DNA from 2 places in the Bacillus mexicanus genome. Region 1 is predicted to be linked to the other one. Evidence: riboswitches for the same ligand, from Rfam matches in the RefSeq annotation. Region 1 holds a riboswitch; the other holds the start of a gene.
What was found. Region 1 has a riboswitch for cyclic di-AMP ahead of AAGG74_RS20620 (dicarboxylate/amino acid:cation symporter). Riboswitches for the same ligand answer to the same signal wherever they lie in the genome.
Positions count from the first base shown of each region.

Region 2: it holds a riboswitch for cyclic di-AMP, as region 1 does, so the genes downstream of both, ktrA (potassium uptake protein KtrA) here and AAGG74_RS20620 (dicarboxylate/amino acid:cation symporter) in region 1, are expected to answer to the same signal.

Region 1 is NZ_JBCEYV010000004.1:270,104-281,083, forward strand. It holds gene AAGG74_RS20595 (TRAP transporter substrate-binding protein) at 1-208, opposite strand, end outside; gene dctS (two-component system sensor histidine kinase DctS) at 279-1,886, shown strand; gene dctR (two-component system response regulator DctR) at 1,876-2,556, shown strand; gene dctP (C4-dicarboxylate transporter DctP) at 2,676-3,941, shown strand; gene AAGG74_RS20615 (AI-2E family transporter) at 4,214-5,266, shown strand; cyclic di-AMP (ydaO/yuaA leader) riboswitch at 5,314-5,444, shown strand; gene AAGG74_RS20620 (dicarboxylate/amino acid:cation symporter) at 5,513-6,751, shown strand; gene AAGG74_RS20625 (ABC transporter ATP-binding protein) at 6,843-7,769, shown strand; gene AAGG74_RS20630 (DUF2705 family protein) at 7,762-8,529, shown strand; gene AAGG74_RS20635 (hypothetical protein) at 8,625-8,960, shown strand; gene AAGG74_RS20640 (acyl-CoA dehydrogenase family protein) at 9,089-10,234, shown strand; gene fbpB (Fur-regulated basic protein FbpB) at 10,316-10,462, opposite strand; gene AAGG74_RS20650 (Fur-regulated basic protein FbpA) at 10,449-10,613, opposite strand; gene AAGG74_RS20655 (cation diffusion facilitator family transporter) at 10,861-10,980, shown strand, end outside.
Region 2 is NZ_JBCEYV010000002.1:1,889-12,868, reverse strand. It holds gene AAGG74_RS09740 (glucosaminidase domain-containing protein) at 1-648, shown strand, start outside; partial or broken gene AAGG74_RS09735 (hypothetical protein) at 744-825, shown strand; gene ktrB (Ktr system potassium transporter KtrB) at 952-2,289, opposite strand; gene ktrA (potassium uptake protein KtrA) at 2,296-2,964, opposite strand; cyclic di-AMP (ydaO/yuaA leader) riboswitch at 3,037-3,184, opposite strand; gene bslA (biofilm surface layer hydrophobin BslA) at 3,334-3,873, opposite strand; gene gbsR (transcriptional regulator GbsR) at 4,080-4,622, opposite strand; gene betB (betaine-aldehyde dehydrogenase) at 4,820-6,292, shown strand; gene gbsB (choline dehydrogenase) at 6,308-7,516, shown strand; gene AAGG74_RS09700 (MOSC domain-containing protein) at 7,604-8,182, shown strand; gene AAGG74_RS09695 (DinB family protein) at 8,189-8,677, opposite strand; gene AAGG74_RS09690 (NfeD family protein) at 8,847-9,371, shown strand; gene floT (flotillin lipid rafts scaffold protein FloT) at 9,392-10,930, shown strand; gene AAGG74_RS09680 (GNAT family N-acetyltransferase) at 10,946-10,980, shown strand, end outside.

The DNA of each region.
Region 1 (10,980 bases):
CCAACTCGGCGAACTTATTGGCGGCCAGCCCTTTTGGCGTATTTTCAGCAACCACATGGCTGAATGTAAACACGCGTTGATCCTGTAAGCCTTCCTGGTCGTCGTCATAAACAATCTTTTCACGGCCAGTATGATCATGGAACCCGATAAATAAAGCGGTTGCAATTCCGGCAGCCATCAGTGCAAGACATGCAAGCAAACTTTTCATGAACAGCCCTCCCCCTAAGTTAAGAATAATAGGGGCCATGCCATTCGTAAAGACCTGAAAGGAGAAGCTGATGAACAAAAAGAAGCTCTCAATCCGTTGGAAAATCACGATCTTATCCTACATTCTCGTCATTTTCTCCTTTTTGATCGGCGGCATTGTGCTTATCGGCAATATCCAGCACACAGAGGAGCGGGAGCTGAAAAAACGTTTGATGAATACTGCTCGGACAGTCTCGGAAATGACAGAAGCAAAAGAGGCTTTGGCGCGAAAAAATCAAACAGAAGATCTTCGCCACGCAGTTGAAGAAATCAGGATGATTAATGAGGCAGACTATATTGTCGTCATGGATATGAACCACATCCGCTACACACATCCTGTCAGCACAAGCATCGGCAAAAAATCCGAGGGTGCCGACGAAGAGGCGGCGTTTGCGGAGCACATTTATTTCTCAGAAGCAAAGGGCGAAATCGGCACGGCGGTCCGCGCTTTTTATCCGGTGAAGGATCATGATCTGAACCAGATAGGCGTTGTGCTTGTCGGAAAAACATTGCCGGGGATCACAGACATTTTGCTTCATTTGAAGCGTGATATCACATTCATCGTTGTGATGACACTCGGCTTCGGCCTCGCAGGTTCCTTTCTTTTGGCCCGCCATATTAAAAAACAAATGTTTCAGCTTGAGCCTCATGAGATTGTCCGCATGTATGAAGAACGGACAGCGACGTTTCACTCTATGAACGAAGGGGTGATTGCCATCGACAACCGGCTTATCATTACGATTTTCAATGAAAAAGCGAAACAGATCTTTGAGGTGCAGGGGGATCTGATCGGCATGGTCATCTGGGAGGTTCTCAAGGATTCACGCCTGCCCGAAATCGTGGAGCGGAACAAAGCGGTTTATAATGAAGAAATTCGCGTCAGCGGAAAGGTGATCATGAGCAGCAGAATTCCAATCGTCATGAAGAAAAAAGTTATCGGGGCTGTCGCGATTTTTCAGGACAGAACAGAGGCGGCGAAGATGGCAGAGGAATTGACTGGCGTCAAAAACTTTGTGGAAGCGCTCCGCGTCCAAAATCACGAGCATATGAATAAGCTGCATACGATCGCCGGTCTGATCCAGCTGGGGAAATCTGAAAAAGCCTTGCAGCTTGCATTCCAGACGTCAGCGGAGCAGGGAAACGCGACCGAATTTCTGCACCGCTCGATTCAAAATGATGCCGTTGCCGGTCTGCTATTAAGTAAAACCAGAAGGGGAAGAGAGCTCGGCATTGCTGTTCATATTGATGAAAACAGCAGTCTTCAGCAATTTCCTGAGCTCGTTGATCAGCATGATCTCGTCGTGCTTCTCGGCAACCTGATTGAAAATGCTTTCGGTTCATTTGAACCGGTTCAGTCTGATGACAAACGCATTGATATCAGCATCGAACAAGCAGATGATATCCTTGCTATTTTAATAGAAGATAACGGCTGCGGGATTGAACCGGCACACATGCCGCGCATTTACGACAAAGGATTCACGGTCAATAAAGCAGGCGGCACAGGCTATGGACTCTATTTAGTGAAACAAATAACAGACAAAGGATCGGGCGCGATAGAGGTTGATTCATACGCGGGTAAGGGAACATCTTTTTCTATCGTTTTTCCAATGAAGGGGGAGGAATTGCAGCATGGCTCGTAAGGAATGGAAGGTTCTGCTCATCGAAGACGATCCGATGGTTCAAGAGGTAAATAAGGATTTCATCACAACTGTCAAAGGCTTTACCGTCTGTGCAACAGCAGGAAACGGTGAAGAAGGGATCAAGCTGATTAAAGAAAAACAGCCCGATCTCGTCATTCTCGATGTGTACATGCCGAAAAAAGACGGAATCAAAACCTTACAGGAGATCAGAAAGCAAAAAATTGAAGTCGATGTCATTGTCGTCTCCGCTGCAAAAGACAAAGAAACGATCTCTCTTATGCTGCAAAATGGGGCGGCTGACTATATTTTAAAACCGTTTAAGCTTGAGCGAATGAGACAGGCGCTTGAAAAGTACAAGCAATACAAACAAAAAATAGAAGCGAGCGATACGCTGTCTCAGGAACAGCTTGATGCGATTCTGAATATTCCGCAGCAGGCCGTGCAAAATCTGCCGAAAGGGCTCAATCATTTCACGATGAATGAAGTTACTGCTATTATGAACAAACAAAACGCATCTCTTTCTGCGGAAGAGGTCGCCAAGGCGCTCGGCATCGCCAGAGTGACAGCCAGACGATACCTTGATTATTTGGAGAAAACCGGAGCGATTCAATTGGACGTTCAATACGGCGGAGTCGGCCGGCCCGTCAATCGCTATGTGTTGAAAAGATAAACCTGAGACCAAAAAGACCAAAATGTCCGTTATGATCATAAACTTCCCCCAATTATATGAAAACGCTATCATTATAGTAAGAAAGACACAAAGGCGAATAGGACAGGGGGATGAAGAATATGAAACTGTTTAAAAATTTAACAGTTCAGGTCATAACTGCGGTCATCATCGGGGTCATTGTCGGGCTGGTCTGGCCAAATGCCGGCAAAGAAATGAAACCGCTAGGCGATACATTTATCAATGCAGTTAAAATGGTGATCGCTCCAATCATTTTCTTCACAATCGTTCTTGGGATTGCAAAAATGGGCGATATGAAGAAGGTCGGGAAAGTAGGCGGAAAAGCATTTATTTATTTCGAGGTTGTCACCACCCTCGCGCTTATTATCGGTTTATTTGTCGTCAATATGATGAAGCCGGGCGCGGGTCTTGATTACAGCAAGCTTGAAAAGGGAGATGTATCACAATACACGCAAAATGGCGGTCAGGGAATCGACTGGATTGAATTTATCACACATATTGTTCCGTCTAACATGGTTGATGCCTTCGCAAAAGGGGACATTTTGCAGGTCTTATTCTTTTCTATTCTTTTCGGAGTCGGTCTTGCGGCATTGGGTGAAAAAGGAAAAAGCGTCATTGATTTCTTCGACAAGATTTCTCACGTCTTTTTCAAAATCATCGGCTACATCATGCGCGCCGCACCTATTGGGGCATTTGGGGCGATGGCATATACGATCGGGCACTTCGGTCTTGACTCTATCAAACCGCTCGCAAGCTTAATGATGTCGGTTTATATTACGATGTTCCTGTTCGTATTTGTTGCTTTAAATCTTATCTGTAAGCTGTACGGATTCAGCCTGTGGAATTACTTGCGCTTCATTAAAGATGAGCTTCTAATCGTGCTTGGCACCAGCTCTTCAGAATCGGTGCTTCCCCGAATGATGGATAAAATGGAGCGGTACGGCTGTTCAAAATCCGTTGTCGGGCTTGTCATTCCGACGGGCTATTCGTTCAACCTTGACGGCACATCCATTTATTTATCGATGGCGACTGTTTTTCTTGCACAGGTGTTTGGAGTAGACCTCAGCATTGGCCAGCAAATTACAATTATTCTCGTTCTGATGCTGACATCGAAGGGAGCGGCAGGTGTGACGGGAAGCGGATTTATCGTCCTTGCCTCAACACTGTCAGCGCTTCAGGTCATTCCGCTGGAGGGACTTGCGCTTCTGCTGGGAGTCGACCGGTTTATGAGTGAAGGTAGAGCGATAGTGAACCTGATCGGAAACGGAATCGCGACGATCATTGTTGCAAAAAGCGAAAACGAATTCGATGAAGCCAAAAGCATAGAGGCTGTTGACGGCATGAAAAAAATGAAAACAGCAGTCTGAAAAAACGGTGTCATACTCTTGCATGCGGTGTCAGGTGCTCGTCCCTACTGAACTTCAAGAGTTTCAATTTTTTTGAAAAAATGATAACATCCTAAAACGATAACCCGTTTTAGGATGTTATCAACTATCCGGAACGGTCCATCAAGGGCCGTTTTTTTAATTGTTTAAGAATTATTAAGGTATGGACAGAGACCTCAGCATTTTTTTGTTATATAATTTACAAATGGATACTATATTGAATGAAGGACGTTTGTCCTAACAGGAGTGTATAAATGACCGCTTTAGTTAAATTTTTTCAGCACCCGGGTGTAAGACGTTTTTCCATCTTTGTCGTATTAACTGGTGTGTTATATCTATTTAAGAGCATGATCAACTTAATATTGCTGACCTTCATTTTCACTTTTCTTATGGATCGGTTAGAACTTGTTGTACGACAGTTTGTAAGCCGGTTCTTCCGCGTGAGCCAGCGGGTTGTTATAACGTTTCTTTATATCCTGTTGGCCGTTTTGCTTACTGTGGGAGGATTTGTATTTTATCCGGTCGTCGCGGCGCAGATTCAGCAGCTGGTGAAGCAGATTAAACATATTGCGTACCACCCAGACACCATCCCTTTCTTTGATGAAATCACAAGTGTTTTCGGAGATATTAATATCAGCTCGTATGTCAAAGAGGGTTTCAATGTGGTGTATACGTATCTGGCCGATATTAGCACATTCGGTTTGCAGATCGTAATGGCGCTCATTCTCAGCATGTTTTTCTTATTTGAGAAAAAGCGGCTTTCTGAATTCATGGCGAAATTTAAAACGAGCAAAGTGGCGGTTTTTTATGAGGAGATTGCTTTTTTCGGAAGCAAATTTGCAAGAACGTTCGGCAAGGTGCTTGAAGCTCAATTCATCATTGCGCTCGTCAACTGTGTGCTGACGTTTATCGCGCTTTCGATTATGCATTTCCCGCAGCTGTTCGGGCTTTCGATTATGGTGTTCTTCCTTGGATTGATCCCTGTAGCGGGTGTCGTCATTTCTTTGATCCCGCTCAGTATTATCGCCTACAGCACTGGCGGCGGAATTTACGTTCTCTACATTGTGCTCGTCATATTCGCCATTCATGCGGTCGAAACATATTTCTTAAATCCGAAGCTGATGTCTGCGAAAACGGAGCTGCCGATCTTTTTCACTTTCACAGTCCTCATTTTTTCTGAGCACTTTTTCGGCATATGGGGTTTAATTATTGGGATTCCGATCTTTGTATTTCTTCTTGATATTCTAGATGTCACTAACAAGGAAGAAGGACCTAAAAGATCGCGAGAAAAAAGTAACAAAAAATAGTTTACAAAATTGGAACTTTTCTGTATAAATAAACTAATCATATAAAAGTAAGCCACACGCTTAATCCTTTCGTAAGGAGTGGGGGACCCGATCTTTTGGGGTTAATTTTTCATCTGAAAAACGGACATCTCTTCGTCCGAACCCGTCAGCTAACCTCATCAGCGTGAAGAGAGTCCTGTGGTTTGATGATTCAAAGTCCGCGGGGGTCTCTCGCGGGCTTTTTTCAAAAAAAGGGGAGGAATGCAGATGAAACTGGCTACAAAGATTATCATCGCCTTGGTGCTAGGTGCGGTGACAGGGATTGTTTTTAATGTCACATCGCCTGAATTATTTGAAAATTTAAATAAGTTTGTATTCGGTCCGCTTGGCACCATCTTTTTAAACCTTATTAAAATGCTTGTCGTTCCGATTGTTTTTTTCTCACTGACACTCGGAGTAGCCGGTCTGGGTGATCCTAAGAAGCTTGGCAGAATCGGTGTCAAGGCGATTTCTTATTTTCTCATCACAACAGCGGTGGCCATTACCATTGCCATCATTTTAGCTCTTGTTATTAAACCGGGAGAGTTCGGGACGTATGATATATCGTCTGCCGAATTCACTGCTGAAAAAGCCCCAAGTATTGCCGACACTCTTCTGAACATTATCCCTGCGAATCCAGTTCAAGCGATAACAGAAGGAAATATGCTGCAAATTATCGCTTTTGCCATTTTTGTCGGGCTTGGGATTACAATGCTCGGAAAAAAAGCGGATATGCTCCTCAAAGTCGTTGAACAAGGAAATGAATTGATGATGTACTTGGTGAATCTTGTCATGAAATTCGCTCCGTATGGTACATTCGGTCTGATTGCGACAGCTATCGGAAGCCAAGGATTCAGTGCAATGAAAGCGATGGGTTTGTACATGATTGTGGTCACGATTGCATTACTGATCCATGCAATCGTGACCTACGGATCTACGATTGCGCTTATAGCCAGAAAAAATCCGATTACATTTTTTAAAAATTTCTCAGAGGTCATGGTCGTTGCATTCAGTACATCCAGCAGCAATGCGACTCTGCCGATATCCATGGATGTGGCACAGAGGAAATTAAAAGTGCCTGAGCCGATCAGCAGCTTTGTGCAGCCGCTCGGCGCCACGATTAATATGGACGGAACAGCCATTATGCAAGGGGTAGCCACCGTATTCATTGCGCAGGTATTTGGTCATGATTTGACATTCACTCAGCTGCTGATGGTGATACTGACGGCTGTTTTAGCAAGTATCGGAACCGCGGGTGTTCCTGGAGTCGGCCTGATTATGCTCGCCATGGTGCTTCAATCTGTCGGCCTGCCTGTTGAGGGGATCGGGTTAATTCTCGGAATTGACCGCCTGCTTGATATGCTCCGCACAGTAGTGAACACAACAGGAGACGCGGCCTGTGCCGTCGTCATTACAGAAACAGAGAAGAATAAGCAGCCTGAGCAAGCGCCGACTCTATCGGTTTAACCAAACATTTGGAAGCAATAAATGCTATAATACAAACAGTGCCTAATGTTTAGGCACTGTTTATTTTTGCCCGAAAAAGGAGGAAGGCTTTATGGCTGAGCCGATTTTACATATTGAAGGCCTCGATAAGAAGATAGGGTCTACTCAAATTTTAAAACAGATTAGCATGGATGTCATGGAGGGTGAAATCATCGGTCTCCTCGGTCCGAATGGTTCTGGAAAAACAACGCTCATCCGTATCATCGTCGGGCTGTTAAAACAAAATAGCGGAAGTGTGACAATCAGCGGATTCCATCATGATACAGAGTTTGAAAAAGCGCTGGAGGCCGTTGGGGCGATCGTCGAAAATCCTGAATTTTATCCGTATTTGACTGGCTGGGAAAACCTCAAGCACTTTGCGAATATGCATCAAAAGATTGCAGATGAACGGCTTGATGAGGTAGTCGAACGTGTCGGTCTGACATCAGCGATTCACGATAAGGTGAAAACCTATTCCCTTGGCATGCGTCAGCGTCTCGGTATTGCACAAGCGATTATTCACCGGCCGAAGCTTCTTATTTTAGATGAACCGACAAACGGTCTCGATCCTGCGGGTATGAAAGATTTTCGTGATCATATCAAGGAGCTCGCAGAAATAGAAGGAACAGCAGTCCTGTTCGCCACTCATTTATTGCGTGAAGTTGAAGACCTGTGCGACCGTGTCATCATTATTCAAAAAGGTGAGATCAAAGCGGAAGTCAGCTTGCATGGAACAGATCAAAAAACAGAGAAAGCGGTCATTGAAGTGCAGCCGGAAGAAAAAGCGCTCAATTGGCTGACAGGCAATCAATATCATGCGGAGCGGCAAGACGGAGCAATTGTGATTGAAATAGCGAAAGAAAACATTCCGGAGCTAAACCGTTCACTTGTCGGACAAGGCCTGAATGTCTTTTCCATTACGCCTTACACGCAATCACTCGAGGATGAATTTATAAAAGCGACAACCGCTCATCAAGAGGAGGGAGAAGAGCTTGTCTAAATTAATTTGGAATGAACATATGAAACTTTTCAATCGGAAGGTCACACTGGTATCTCTCATCCTGATGGCGGTGTTTCAATTTTTCATGGCTTTGATCATTAAACGGATAGTCATCAGTGCCGGAACAGATGAAAACTTCATCGGCTATTTATCATATACACCGAGCCTGAACATCTTGCTGCAGGCTTTAACGATCGTGATTGCAGCGACAATTGTTTCAATGGAATTTGATAAAAAGACGATCAAATTTCTGCTTATTCGCCCGGTAAAACGCCAAAAGGTTTTTTGGTCCAAATTAATCACAGTTGTGCTGGTCAGTTTCTATTTGTATCTGGCATACTACATTTTGGCATTGTTATTCGGTCTCATCTTTTTTGGCACATCCGTAAGCGCAGACTCAAAGACATTGCTGATGAATACTTTGGAGCTGATTGGGTCAAATTGGCTTGAAGCTGTCATGATGGGGTTATTCGGACTGCTTTGTTCTTCGCTGTTCCGCAACAGCGCAGTTGCAGTTGTCGTTTCTTTTGTTGTTTTATATGGAGCGAGTACACTTGTTCAGCTCATGAAGCTCTTTGAAAACAAATGGGGCAGCTTTTTGCTTTTTGCAAATACTGATTTCACTCAATACAGCAGCGGACAGACAGTCCTGTTTTCAGGCATGACGCCGTGGTTTTCAGTAGGAATTATCATCATACATGCCATATTTTTTATCGCCGTTGGCTGGTGGTGCTTCTGCAAAAGGGATGTTCGGGTTTAGAGGAAAAGAATGACATTTTTGTGAAAAAGCTCACGTAAATCAATATGATTTGATCTTTTGGTTTATACTATAGGTACTAACGGAGGTGTCTCGATCTGAGAAACTTTATTACCGCTTTACCGATTGTATTGCTGTTGGGATTCTCATTTGTGTCATTCATGTTTCAGTTTGAACATCTTGTTTATTTCAGACTCGCACTTGGATTGTTTTCTCTCGCGGGGCTGTACATGATATATAAAATGAAGACGGGTATCCGTTATTTTATCGTCTATCTGTATGCAAGCTGGATTGTGCTTGCGGCAGTAACTGCTTTTGAAGAGCCGATTTTTTCGAGCTTTTTCTTCGGCGGTCTGGTGATGACAATGGGTTACCTGACATATATGCTGATTTATCTCGGCATGAAACAAGACCGGGATGCAAATCCTGTGTAATCGCGCTGTTCCTTAGAGGAACGGCGTTTTTTCAATTCCGGAGAGAAAGGTTAACAGTTGCGGAATGCCGGCAGGAAATCTATAATACTTATTAAATCTATCGGAATTAGAAATTGGAGGGCTTCCGGATGTCATTATTTATACAAAACGATCAACAGCGGCGATGGGTGGAGAAAATCGGACGGATTGCGGATGAATGTCAGCAAACAGCAGCTGAAGATGACAAACAGGGGCGTTTTCCTGTGGGAAAAATACAAAAACTGCGTGATGCCGGGTATACGTCATTAACATTGCCGTCATCTTTTGGAGGAGAAGGCATTTCTGTTTACGATATGCTTTTGTTTCAAGAACGGCTTGCGCGGGGAGACGCTCCCACAGCACTAAGTATCGGCTGGCATTTGAGCGTAATCGGAGAGCTTGGAGAAGGAAACACCTGGGATAAAGACGTGTTTGCATGTATTGCGAAGGAAGTTCAAAACGGAGCCGTCATCAACAGGGCAGCGACAGAAGCGCAAACTGGAAGCCCGACAAGAGGAGGGCGTCCCGGCACCAACGCCGTTAAAAAGAATGGCAAGTGGACAGTGAACGGAAGAAAGACCTTCACCACGATGTCACAAGCATTGGATTATTTTTTAGTGACGGCATGGATTGAGGAAAAACAAACAACAGGCGTGTTTCTCATTCATAAAGATGACCCCGGTTTGTCGATTAAAGAAACGTGGGATATGAGTGCGATGCGGGCGACAGGAAGCCATGACCTTGTACTGAATGAGGTAACGCTTGAAGAGGAGAAGCTGGTGGAATTGCTTCAAGGGCCTCGGGGAGCGAAGCCGAATGGCTGGCTGCTTCACATCCCGGCGGTTTATCTGGGCATTGCTCGAGCGGCACGAGACTATGCGGTCCAATTCGCATCTGAGTATTCGCCAAACAGTTTGAAGGGGCCGATCAAAGATGTCCCGGCCGTACAGCAAAGAACTGGCGAAATGGAGCTTGAGCTGCTCAATGCCAAACATTTTCTTTTTCATATCGCTCAATTGTATGATGATCCTCAGCGCCGCCCTCATTTAAGAAGTGAGCTCGGTGCGGCGAAACATATCGTTACAAATGCGGCAATGTCTGTTGTCGATAAAGCAATGAGAATTGTCGGAGCCAGAAGCCTTGAACGAACCAATCCGCTTCAGCGCTATTATCGCGATGTGCGCGCCGGTCTTCATAACCCGCCGATGGATGACGCGGTGATCCAAAAATTGGCTGCCGAAGCATTTGAGTCATGAAGAAAAGATAACAAAATCCTAAAACGCAAACCGTTTTAGGATTTTGTCAACAATCTGGAAAAGAGCCTTCACGGCTCTTTTTTATGCATTGTTTTGCTTTTGCAGGTTTTTTTGATGCTTGCGGTCGATCCTGTCATAAATGATGTTCATCAGCTTTGGATTCCCGATAATCGCCTCTTTGTTCTCCTGAATCAGTTGTTGGTAGGTTTTCACTTTACGCTTCGGCATATCCCTGCGCCCTCCTGACATGTGTATATTCGCTTTCTAACTCCGTCAGCGACAATTCATACAAATGACGCTTTGACTTTTTGTATATACCATTCTGTATTAACAGATGAATGAGCTTTGTTTTTCTGATGTCTGCTGACTGAGGTGTCATTGTGTCACTAACCTCCAATCAAATAAAAATGATAATCATTATCAATTAAATCGAGTATACAATGTTCAGAATAGCCTGTAAAGACAATAGTAGTTTTATTTTTCTGATAAATTAAAGTGTTCAACAGATCGACAAAAAGTTTCCCGGGCAATATTTTCTGTCGAAATGTCACTCTTCATTGTATGCTGTCTCTGCTATTTTTCATATTTTGAACCATACTAAGCCAGAGAATGGAGGCTGGTATTCAATGGAGCGGACGGAAAATCTGAAAAAGGGAGAAAAAGGGGCGCTCCTCAATATTTTGGCATATGTCATTCTTACTGTGGTGAAGCTCTTCATAGGGACTCTCTATCACTCTGAAGCGCTG
Region 2 (10,980 bases), on a different contig from region 1:
GTTCTCCCCAGTATTACAATTGCTCAGGCTATTCTTGAATCTGACTGGGGAAACAGCGAGCTTGCTGCCCAGGCCAACAACCTTTTTGGCGTAAAAGGAAAATATAAAGGCCATCATGTCACGATGGAAACGGACGAATTTGAAAAAGGGGAACGAAAGACCATTCGTGCGAAGTTTCGAAAATACAGCACGTTTTTTGAATCAATGGATGACCACGCCCAATTGTTTGTCCGCGGCACTTCATGGAATAAAAAGAAGTATAAACCAGTGCTTGATGCTGGAGATTATAAGGAAGCGGCTACGGCCTTGCAAAAGGCAGGGTACGCTACAGACCCTGAGTACGCCGACAAAATCAGCGCTATTGTGGAAACATACGATTTAAATGAGTACGATAAGGTAAATCCATCTCTCAAACCAGTGGATATAAACGCCTCCATTAAAGACGGTGCTGTTCAAGACATCTGGTCCAAGCCTTCTACTGATGATCGGTCCATAAAGATCACCTCTGCCCAATCTTACGTCGGAAAAGACATAAAAGTTGTATCCAAAAGGCAGAAAGGCCAGTCTGTCTGGTACCAATTTCAAATTAAAGATAAACTCATCGGCTGGATTGATGATTCAGCTGTTGAAATCAAGGAAGCAACCTGAACCGAGGGCTTTTGGCAGGTATTTTTCATTTTTTGTTCCGTTTAGGGGATTATGCGGAATAATACTTCACATATTCATCACTTATTGACTGTTCTGTATGTTTGTTTAGTATCGGACTCTACCATGCTGACAATCTCAAACTTAAAAAAAGGCAATTACATCGCTGTTATGATCTTGCAGCGGTCGGTCCGATAAAAAAACGTGACCTGTGACCATGCAGAGGGATAATGCCATCAATCGCGGAACATGAAAAAATATCGAATCATAAAAACTCCGGCGCTTAAATCGCCGGAGTTTTTAACATCAACCTGTAAATACTTCACCGTCAGGGTAACGAATATTGGATGTCTCTGTTTTCGCGAATGAGAACACAAACGTCAAAGGACCAATTCTTCCAATGAACATAATGACTATAATGATACATTTTCCCGCTGTTGTGAGTTCTGGAGTCAATCCCATCGTAAGACCGACAGTTCCGAATGCGGAAAAGACTTCAAACACAATTTGAATAAACGGCGCTTGTTCTGTGATCGTCAGGGCGAATATTCCTAAAAACACGATGAACAAACTGATGACGCTCACGGCTAAAGCTTTAATGATAATCGGATATTTGATGGAGCGGCGATAAATAACCGTTTCTTTTTTTCCGCGCAAATAAGCGATGACAGACATCAAAATCACGATGAACGTAGTCAGCTTAATGCCGCTTGCCGTTGAAGCGCTGCCTGCTCCAATAAACATTAATAATAAAATAAATACAATCGTTCCTTCTCTCATACTTCCTATATCAATAGAATTGAAGCCGGCGGTTCTCGGTGTCACAGCCTGAAAATAGGAGGCCCATAGTTTATCTCCTATCTGCAGATGGGCAAGCGTGCCGGGATTGCTGTACTCTAAAACAAAGATCACAAGCATGGCAGCTGCATTCAGAATCAAGGTTCCGGTAAGCATGATTTTCGTGTGTAGAGAAAACGCCTTCCATCGCCGCTTTTTCATCATGTCAAACAGAACGGTAAATCCAATCCCTCCAGTGATAAATAAGAAAGTAATCACTAGGTTCACTGTAGGATCGCCAACATAGCTCATCAAATTATCCGGCCACACCGAAAACCCGGCATTGTTAAAAGCAGATATGGCGTGAAACAAGCTGGCAAATAAGCCGGATGCCCAGCCGAACTGGGGCACAAGCCTAATGGATAAGATGAGTGCTGCTATCAACTCAACACTGATTGAAAACAGAAACAAAACTTTGACAAGGCCGATGACGCCGCCAATTGTCGGCTGATTTAAAGCTTCCTGAACCAGCACTCGTTCTTTTAACCCGATTTTTTTTCTTAATATCATGACGATTAAAACAGCAAAAGTCATAAATCCAAGCCCGCCGATCTGGATCAGCCCCATGATGACTATTTGCCCGAAAAGAGTAAACTCTGTCCCGGTATCAACAACTGCAAGTCCTGTAACAGTTGTAGCAGACGCCGCAGTAAAAAGGGCGTCTATCCATGACAAAGGCTTTATAACAGAAATCGGAAGCTTTAACAGCGCAGCTCCGATAATAATCGTAAGAAAAAAACCACTTGCAAGCACTTGAGGCGGAGTAAAGCGAACCCATTTAATTACTCTATCCTTTTTAAGCGTCACCTTTGTCTACATCCCTTCGTTTTCAAAACGTCTAATATCCTTTTTGTTTCCCATGATCACCAGACAATCCTTTTCGAAAATGATATGTTCAGGGGCGGGAGACAGACGGACATCTCCAAGATGTTTAATAGCCAGAATTGTACAGCCGTACTTCGCCTTTACGTTCAGATCAAAAAGCGATTTTGAATTAAGCTTTTTTGTTGCCAGCAGCTCGACAATACTATAATCATCTGATAAATCAATGTAATTCAAAACATTCTCATCTGAAAGACTTTGTGCGATTTTAACGCCCATATCCTTTTCAGGATGAATAATGCGGTCGGCGCCGATTTTTTCAAGCACCTTATGATGATAATAGTTTTGAGCCTTCACCCAAATATTCGGAATGTCAAACTCCTTTAATAATAACGTAGTCAGAGTACTCGCTTGAATATTCGCTCCGATGGCAACAATCACATACTCAAAATTGCGTATTCCTAACGAAAGCAATTCTTTTTCTTCAGTGGCATTTGCAATCACCGTATGTGTTGCATGAGAAACGAACGCATTTACCTTTTCTTCGTTAATATCAATTGCAAGGACATCATGCCCCATTCTGTGCAGCTCTTTGCAAATGCTGCCGCCAAAACGGCCCAGTCCGATCACAGCAAATTGTTTATTTTTCATTTTTCCCACTGTTCATATCTCCCTTAGTAAATAACGTTTTGATGCAAAAAAAGACCATTGCAAAGAATGGCCGATAAATAGGCCTCCTCTCTGTATACGCCTACGAGGTTAGCTGTCGGATTAGGGATTCAGAGTACCCCTTCTTACTTCGTAAGATTCACCCCAGGGCTGCTTAAAAACAGCCATTCGTTGGTTCCCCCGTTCGTGTTTGATTAAGCGGTAAAAGAGACTGTATGAAATTGAACACTCAAGAATTTACTCTTGTTTCTAGTGTTTGTCAATTTAAATTTTAAATAAGAAAAAAGATAATTGGGGATGGTGGAAAAAGGAGAGAGTAAGACGCAAAAAAAGACCGGAGTGAACCGGTCTTTTTTTAGATTAGTTGCATGGCTGAGTCGGAGGAGTGCTGCGCTTAGCCACGTCGATGCTGGCTTCAGCGTAAAATTTATTTCCGATGCTCAAACTTTTATTCTCCGCACGGAAAGTGTATGTACCAGCGGCAGGAAGTGTTTTGTTATTCAGTCTTAATTTGAACTCGCCAGCCCCTAACAAATCAAGTGCCAGAGGGACTCTTACAGTTTTACCATTATTGAGGATCTGTGTTGTACGCAAAGCATGTCCGTTCATTGTGTCTTTCGTAGTTGCAGTGAATCCGCTTGGCAGCGTAAATTCTACAACCCCAAGGCTCAAGAGCGTGTTCGGACGGTACGTCAATTCAATATCAGAGAAAGACCATTCCGTTTTGCTGGACCCTGTGATTGTTGCAAACAATGAAGCTGTTGACTGTGCTCTCATAGTAGACTCAGTATGAGCGGAAGTTGATTTAGATTCAGCAGCGAAAGAAGCGGTAGGTGCAGAAACAAGTAAGCCAAAACTTAGTGCACTGATTGCCAATGAAGATAATAGTTTGCGTTTCATAATAAAAATCCCCCTCAAAGTTTTAAATGAAAACAGGCCTGCCGTTTTTCACCTCCTTTGCCGGCCAAATACAATTCTCCCTACATGAAAAAATTATCATCAATTTTTTAGGAGGTAAATGGGATTTTATTACCGTATTTTTCAAATTTACTGTAATTTTATACAAAAGAACAAAAAAACGCCTGGTTTCCCGGGCGTTTTTTCGTTTACTTTGTTTCAATCGGTATAAATGTAAAAATTTCCCCGCTCTGTACCGCTTCAGCGAGCCGTTTCAGCCAGTCATAGTAAGATTTAGAGCTTTCAAGCTGCTCATATAGCTGAAGTGCTTCATTTTTGATCTCTTCATTGAGACCTTCTTTGCTCAAAACCTCTTGTAAATCAGCCTGAGCTTCTTCTATGGCTGCTATATTTACTTGAACTTCCCGTTCCCATTTAGGCGGAAAGAAATTTATGAAAAATTTGAAGAAATCTTTTTCAGCCACAAATGTATGTTTGCGGATGCCCCTGTGAAATGTTTTTTTCACTACGTTTAAGTCCTGCAGCTTTTTGACGCCTGTGCTCATGCTTGGTTTGCTCATTTGCAATTCCTCGCGCATTTCGTCAAGGGTCATCTCATCCCTCATATACATCGTCCCATATAAAATCCCCACACTGCGGGTGATTCCATAAAGATCCATTGTTTCAGCAATGGAGTCGATAACAAGATCCCGAGCCTGTTCTATAGCTGTAACTTCTGGATTTTCATCCATACTGACCCTCTTTTCCATTAGAAAATTAAATTTGTTAAGTTATTTCTTTATGTTCTTTATCTTAACGAAACATAAAGAAAAGTCAAAAAGAAAAATTAAATAGGGCTTTGACAGTTTAAAAATCGTATGATAGATTAAGGTTGTTAAAAACGTTAAATTTTTATTTAACAAACTTTATTTACGTCAAGGAGGCTTATATGAGTCAAACATTATATATTGACGGAGAATGGATCAGTTCTGAAAAAGAGCAGATCCGCAGTATAATCAATCCATTTAATCAAGAAGAAATTGCAACTGTAAGCGAAGGAGGACGAGAGGACGCCATAAAGGCAATCGCAGCCGCGCGAAGAACATTCGACAACGGCGAATGGCCATCTTTATCAGGGATTGAACGCGGTAAAATTGTTCTGAAAATTGCGGAATTAATCAGACGCGATCTTGATGAGCTGGCTGAACTTGAATCGCTTGATACGGGAAAAACCCTCGAAGAAAGCAAGGGGGACATGGACGATATCGCCAATGTTTTTCAATATTACGCCGGCTTGGCAGATAAAGATGGTGGAGAAATCATTTCTTCTCCAATCCCTGATTCAGAAAGCAAAATTATCAGAGAGCCGATCGGGGTTTGCGGCCAGATTACTCCATGGAATTATCCGCTCCTGCAAGCGAGTTGGAAAATCGCACCTGCACTGGCTGCAGGCAATACAATCGTTATGAAACCAAGTGAAATCACACCGCTGACGACAATCAAAGTTTTTAAGCTGATGGAAGAAGCCGGTGTTCCAAAAGGTGTCGCTAATCTTGTCCTCGGCCCGGGAGCTACAGTAGGCGACGAGCTTGCCGTAAACAAAGACGTCGATTTGATTTCATTTACAGGCGGAATCGAAACAGGCAAAAAAATCATGCGGGCTGCAAGCGGAAACGTCAAAAAAATCGCACTTGAACTTGGCGGAAAAAATCCAAATATTGTGTTCAAGGACGCAGATTTAAAGGTTGCAGTCGATCAGGCATTAAACGCAGTATTTTTCCATGCCGGTCAAGTATGCTCAGCCGGTTCCCGTTTATTTGTTGAAGATGCCATTCATGACCAGTTTTTAGCGGAGCTTGTCAAACGGGCAAAACGCATAAAACTCGGTAATGGTTTTCACACAGATACAGAAAGCGGCCCGCTTATTTCTGCAGAGCACAGGGAGAAAGTAGAAAAATATGTAGAGATCGGAATAAAAGAAGGCGCGAAGCTTGAGACAGGGGGCAAACGGCCGGACGACCCTGCGCTTCAAAACGGCTTTTTCTATGAACCTACGATATTCTCAAACTGTAAGTCTGATATGAGAATCATTCAGGAAGAGATTTTCGGTCCTGTATTGACTGTCGAAGCCTTCAGCTCTGAAGAAGAGGTGATCGCGCTTGCGAATGATACCATCTATGGTTTGGCCGGAGCGGTATGGTCAAAAGATATTGAAAAGTGTGAGCGCGTAGCAGCCCGCTTGAGAATGGGAACAGTCTGGATTAACGATTTCCATCCTTACTTTGCACAGGCGCCATGGGGAGGCTATAAGCAATCCGGATTCGGACGTGAGCTTGGAAAAATTGGTCTTGAAGAATATACAGAAGTCAAACATGTGTACCGCAATACAAAACCTGCGGCAGTTAATTGGTTCAATTCATAAGAGGGGGAGTTAATGATGACATTAAATATGAAAGTAGAAAGCATGAACAAGTTTCATACATTTGAAATTCCGACTGTGATTAAGCATGGAATCGGGGCTGTCAAACATACAGGTGAAGAAGTAGCAGCGCTGGGCGTTTCTAAAGCGCTTCTTGTCACAGACCCTGGGATTTATAAAGCCGGTGTCGCTGATCCTGTGATTGAATCACTTAAAGAAGCAGGCATTGAAGTGGTGCTCTTTCATAAAGTAGAACCCAACCCGCCTGTCCGTCTGGTGAATGAAGGATCTGACCTGTACAAAAAAGAAAATTGTAATGGTTTAGTGGCAGTCGGAGGCGGAAGCTCCATGGATACAGCAAAAGCAATCGGAGTGGAAGCCACTCATGAAGGAAGCGTGCTTGATTATGAAGCGGCAGACGGAAAAAAACCGCTGGAAAACCGCATTCCTCCGCTGACGACAATTCCGACAACGGCCGGAACAGGATCGGAGGTAACCCAATGGGCGGTTATTACAGATGAAGAAAGAGAATTCAAATTCAATACTGGTGGGCCGCTGATCGCAGCTCATCTGACCATTATTGATCCTGAGCTTCATACTTCAATGCCGCCGCATGTAACAGCCATGACAGGAATTGATGCGCTTGCTCATGCCATTGAGTGCTACACAATGAAATTTGCTCAGCCAATCACGGATGCAGTTGCCTTGATGGCGATTGAATATGCCGCTCATTATATTAGAAGAGCATTTGCTGACGGAGAGGATCTGGAAGCAAGATACGGAATGGCGCAGGCTGCGATGCTTGCAGGTCTTTCTTACGGCAGTGAATCAGCAGGCGCAGCTCACGCAATGAGCCAAACGCTTGGCGGTATTATCCCGGTTGCTCATGGTCAATGCGTGGCTGCGATGATGGGTCCTGTTATGGAGTACAACTGGAAAGGCTACCCTGAGAAATTTGCGCGTATTGCAAAAGCATTCGGCATTGATACAAGCAATATGACAACAGAAGAAGCTGCAAAAGCATCTGTTAATTGGATGTATGATCTTGTCGCAGACTTAGAAGTACCGACTTTAGAAGCGCAGGGAGTATCACCTAATATGATCGAGCGTTTGTCAAAAGAAGCGATGAAAGATCCGCAAACCTTCGGAAACCCTAGAGATTTAAATGAAAAAGCATACAATTGGATCTACAAGCGATGCTTTGATCTTATCCCTAAAACAGTATAACAACGTGTCCCGCTCCTTTACAGAGCGGGATTTTTCTGGATAATGAAACATAGATGAAAATATGAGGAAAGAAGGAAGGTGCTGCTGATGTGGAAGCGTATGACCGCAAAAGCGGAAGGGGTATATATTGCAGATACAGAAAGCTTCATAACAAAGAAAATGGACAAGCTCGATTTTGATTATGGCGGCATCCCGGGCGACTTGCATTTTGGTCTGACCAAAAAAGCGGGAGCAAGAGAACCGATGTTTTCAAGAGGAACTGAAATTTTCAACCGGAGGCAAATTTCTATCGTATCAATAGAGGAATGTGATGAAATTGCATTAAAATTAGGCGTGCCGAACATTTTGCCGGAATGGCTTGGAGCGAATGTGGCCGTCAGCGGTTTACCTGATCTTACTTCATTAAAAGAAGGAAGCCGGCTCATTTTTCCGAGCGGTGCGGCTTTGCTGTGTGAGGGAGAAAATGACCCATGTATCCAGCCGGGTGAAGTCATTCAATCTTATTATCCGGAAAAGCAGAGGCTGGCGCCGGCTTTCGTCCGCCACGCACTGGGCATAAGAGGGATCGTCTGCATTGTTGAAAGACCTGGTGCTGTTTACGCAGGTGATGAAATAGAGGTTCATTCTTATCACAAGAAAGTCAAAAGAAAAGCAGAAAGGGTCTGATTAACATCAGGCCCTTTCTATCTTTTCTTTAATTTCTTTAATCTGGCTGAGGTGCCGTTTTTCATGATGGCCGATAAAATCAATCCATTGTCTGACGGTAAGTTCTTGAAACACGGGATGCGGAAGCACTCTCTCAAAATCTTCTTCTTTCAAAGAGGCAATTGCAGCTGTTAACTGCTCTCTCACTACATCGAGCTCGCGTTTCATTTGACTGCCTGAAATAAAATCATGCTCAGGCTCAAGATGATTTGGAGCTTTCCGTTTGTTATTTCTATCCTGTGCTGCTTCAAGCGGTTTTTCTTCAACTTCTTTAACAGGAGCTTCTTTTACACGCTCCTTCAGCATTTTTTGGGCAGTCATATCGATTTTTTTTAAATGGTCAAGAACTTCCCGTATGCTCCATTCTTCGGCAGAAGGCTTTTGATTCAGCTTTTCGTCAGAAATTCCTTTCACTTCGTTCCACGTTTCTAATCTGGCTTCATTAAAGATACTCATCATATCTCCTCCTAACATGACATTATCATATATAAAACCAATTATCATTTATCAAGCACTTCACAATGGGTTATTTGTCTTAAAATTTTGAAACTTTTCCAGGCGTATCTCGTATTAAATGATAACGGCAGCCGTTCATCAATGCATTGATGGAGAAAGGATGAGGAAATTGGAGTTATTTGGTGTTCCTATACAAACGATTTATCTTTATACGCTTATTATCGCAGGCAGTCTTACGCTTTTATTTCTGTTTTTCGGAGATATGTTTGCAGGAATGTCAGAAGGCATACCGTTGCTTAATCCGACATTAGTGCTCGCATTTTTTACATGTTTTTCGGCAGGCGGATATATAGGCGAACTGGCTCTGCCGCTGTCGAGTATGTTGATCGCGCTTCTATCTTGCATCCTTTCGATCATGCTGGTGATCTTGCTTCACATCTTTGTTCTGGTGCCATTATCATCCGCTGAAGAATCATTGGTTTATAAAGAAGATGATCTAAGAGGAAGAGTCGGTAAAGTGATTACAGCTGTACCGGTTGACGGGTTTGGTGAAGTGGTTATAGAAGGGATAGGCGGAACCATTTCAAAATCAGCGGTCAGTTTTGATAATCAGCAAATCATGTACGGAACAAAGGTGTTAGTCGTAGATATTAACAACGGAGTTCTTTCGGTTACACCGCATGAACCCATTTAAAACACAAGGAGGAATGTAATATGACAATGCCGATTATCATTGTTATCGGAGTTGTATTCTTTTTATTAATTGCACTTATTGCCGTATTCATCACAAAATATCGTACAGCAGGACCTGACGAAGCGTTAATCGTAACAGGGAGCTATCTTGGCAATAAAAATGTTCATGTCGATGAAGGCGGCAACCGTCTTAAAATCGTTCGCGGCGGAGGAACTTTTGTCCTTCCCGTCTTCCAGCAGGCAGAGCCGCTGAGCTTATTATCAAGCAAACTTGATGTATCGACGCCTGAAGTCTATACAGAACAAGGTGTACCTGTAATGGCTGATGGGACTGCAATTATTAAAATCGGCGGTTCTATAGGAGAAATCGCTACAGCAGCCGAACAATTTTTAGGGAAATCAAAAGACGACCGTGAACAGGAAGCGAGGGAGGTTTTAGAAGGCCACCTTCGCTCCATTCTCGGGTCCATGACAGTTGAAGAAATCTATAAAAACAGAGAAAAATTCTCTCAAGAGGTACAGCGTGTCGCTTCACAGGATCTCGCCAAAATGGGGCTGGTGATTGTCTCTTTCACCATTAAAGATGTGCGTGATAATAACGGTTATCTTGAATCATTAGGTAAACCGAGAATTGCCCAAGTAAAACGGGATGCTGACATCGCAACGGCAGATGCGGATAAAGAAACTCGAATTAAGCGGGCGGAATCCGATAAAGATGCAAAAAAATCAGAACTTGAAAGGGCAACAGAAATCGCTGAAGCTGAAAAAATCAATCAGCTCAAAATGGCTGAATACCGCAAAGAACAAGATACGGCTAAAGCGAATGCCGACCAGGCATATGATTTAGAGACTGCAAGAGCGCGTCAGCAAGTCACAGAGCAGGAAATGCAGGTTAAAATTATCGAACGCCAAAAACAAATAGAACTAGAGGAAAAAGAAATTCAACGCCGGGAACGTCAATATGACTCTGAGGTGAAGAAAAAAGCCGATGCAGACCGTTATTCAGTTGAGCAGTCCGCAGCAGCTGAGAAAGCCAAACAGCTCGCGGAAGCCGATGCCAAGAAGTACAGTATAGAAGCAATGGCGAAGGCTGAGGCAGAAAAAGTCAGAATAGACGGGTTAGCTAAAGCAGAGGCTGAAAAAGCAAAAGGGGAAACAGAAGCAGAGGTTATCCGCCTGAAAGGTCTGGCAGAAGCGGAAGCAAAAGAGAAAATTGCGGCTGCTTTTGAACAGTATGGGCAGGCAGCGATTTTCGATATGATCGTGAAAATGCTTCCGGAATACGCGAAACAAGCAGCGTCACCTCTTTCAAATATTGATAAAATTACCGTCGTTGATACAGGAGGAAGCGGTGAATCCAGCGGTGCTAACAAAGTAACCAGCTATGCGACGAACTTAATGTCAAGCCTGCAAGAAAGCTTAAAAGCATCGTCAGGAATTGACGTAAAAGAAATGATTGAGAACTTCTCAGGTAAAGGAAATGTAAAACAAAGTATTAACGAATTAACAAATGAAATAAAAGAAGCAAAAACAGACTCAAAAAACCAGAATGCTGACTAAGAAAAGGATATCAGTATGTTAACTGTACGAGAAGCAAAGGAAGAGGATAT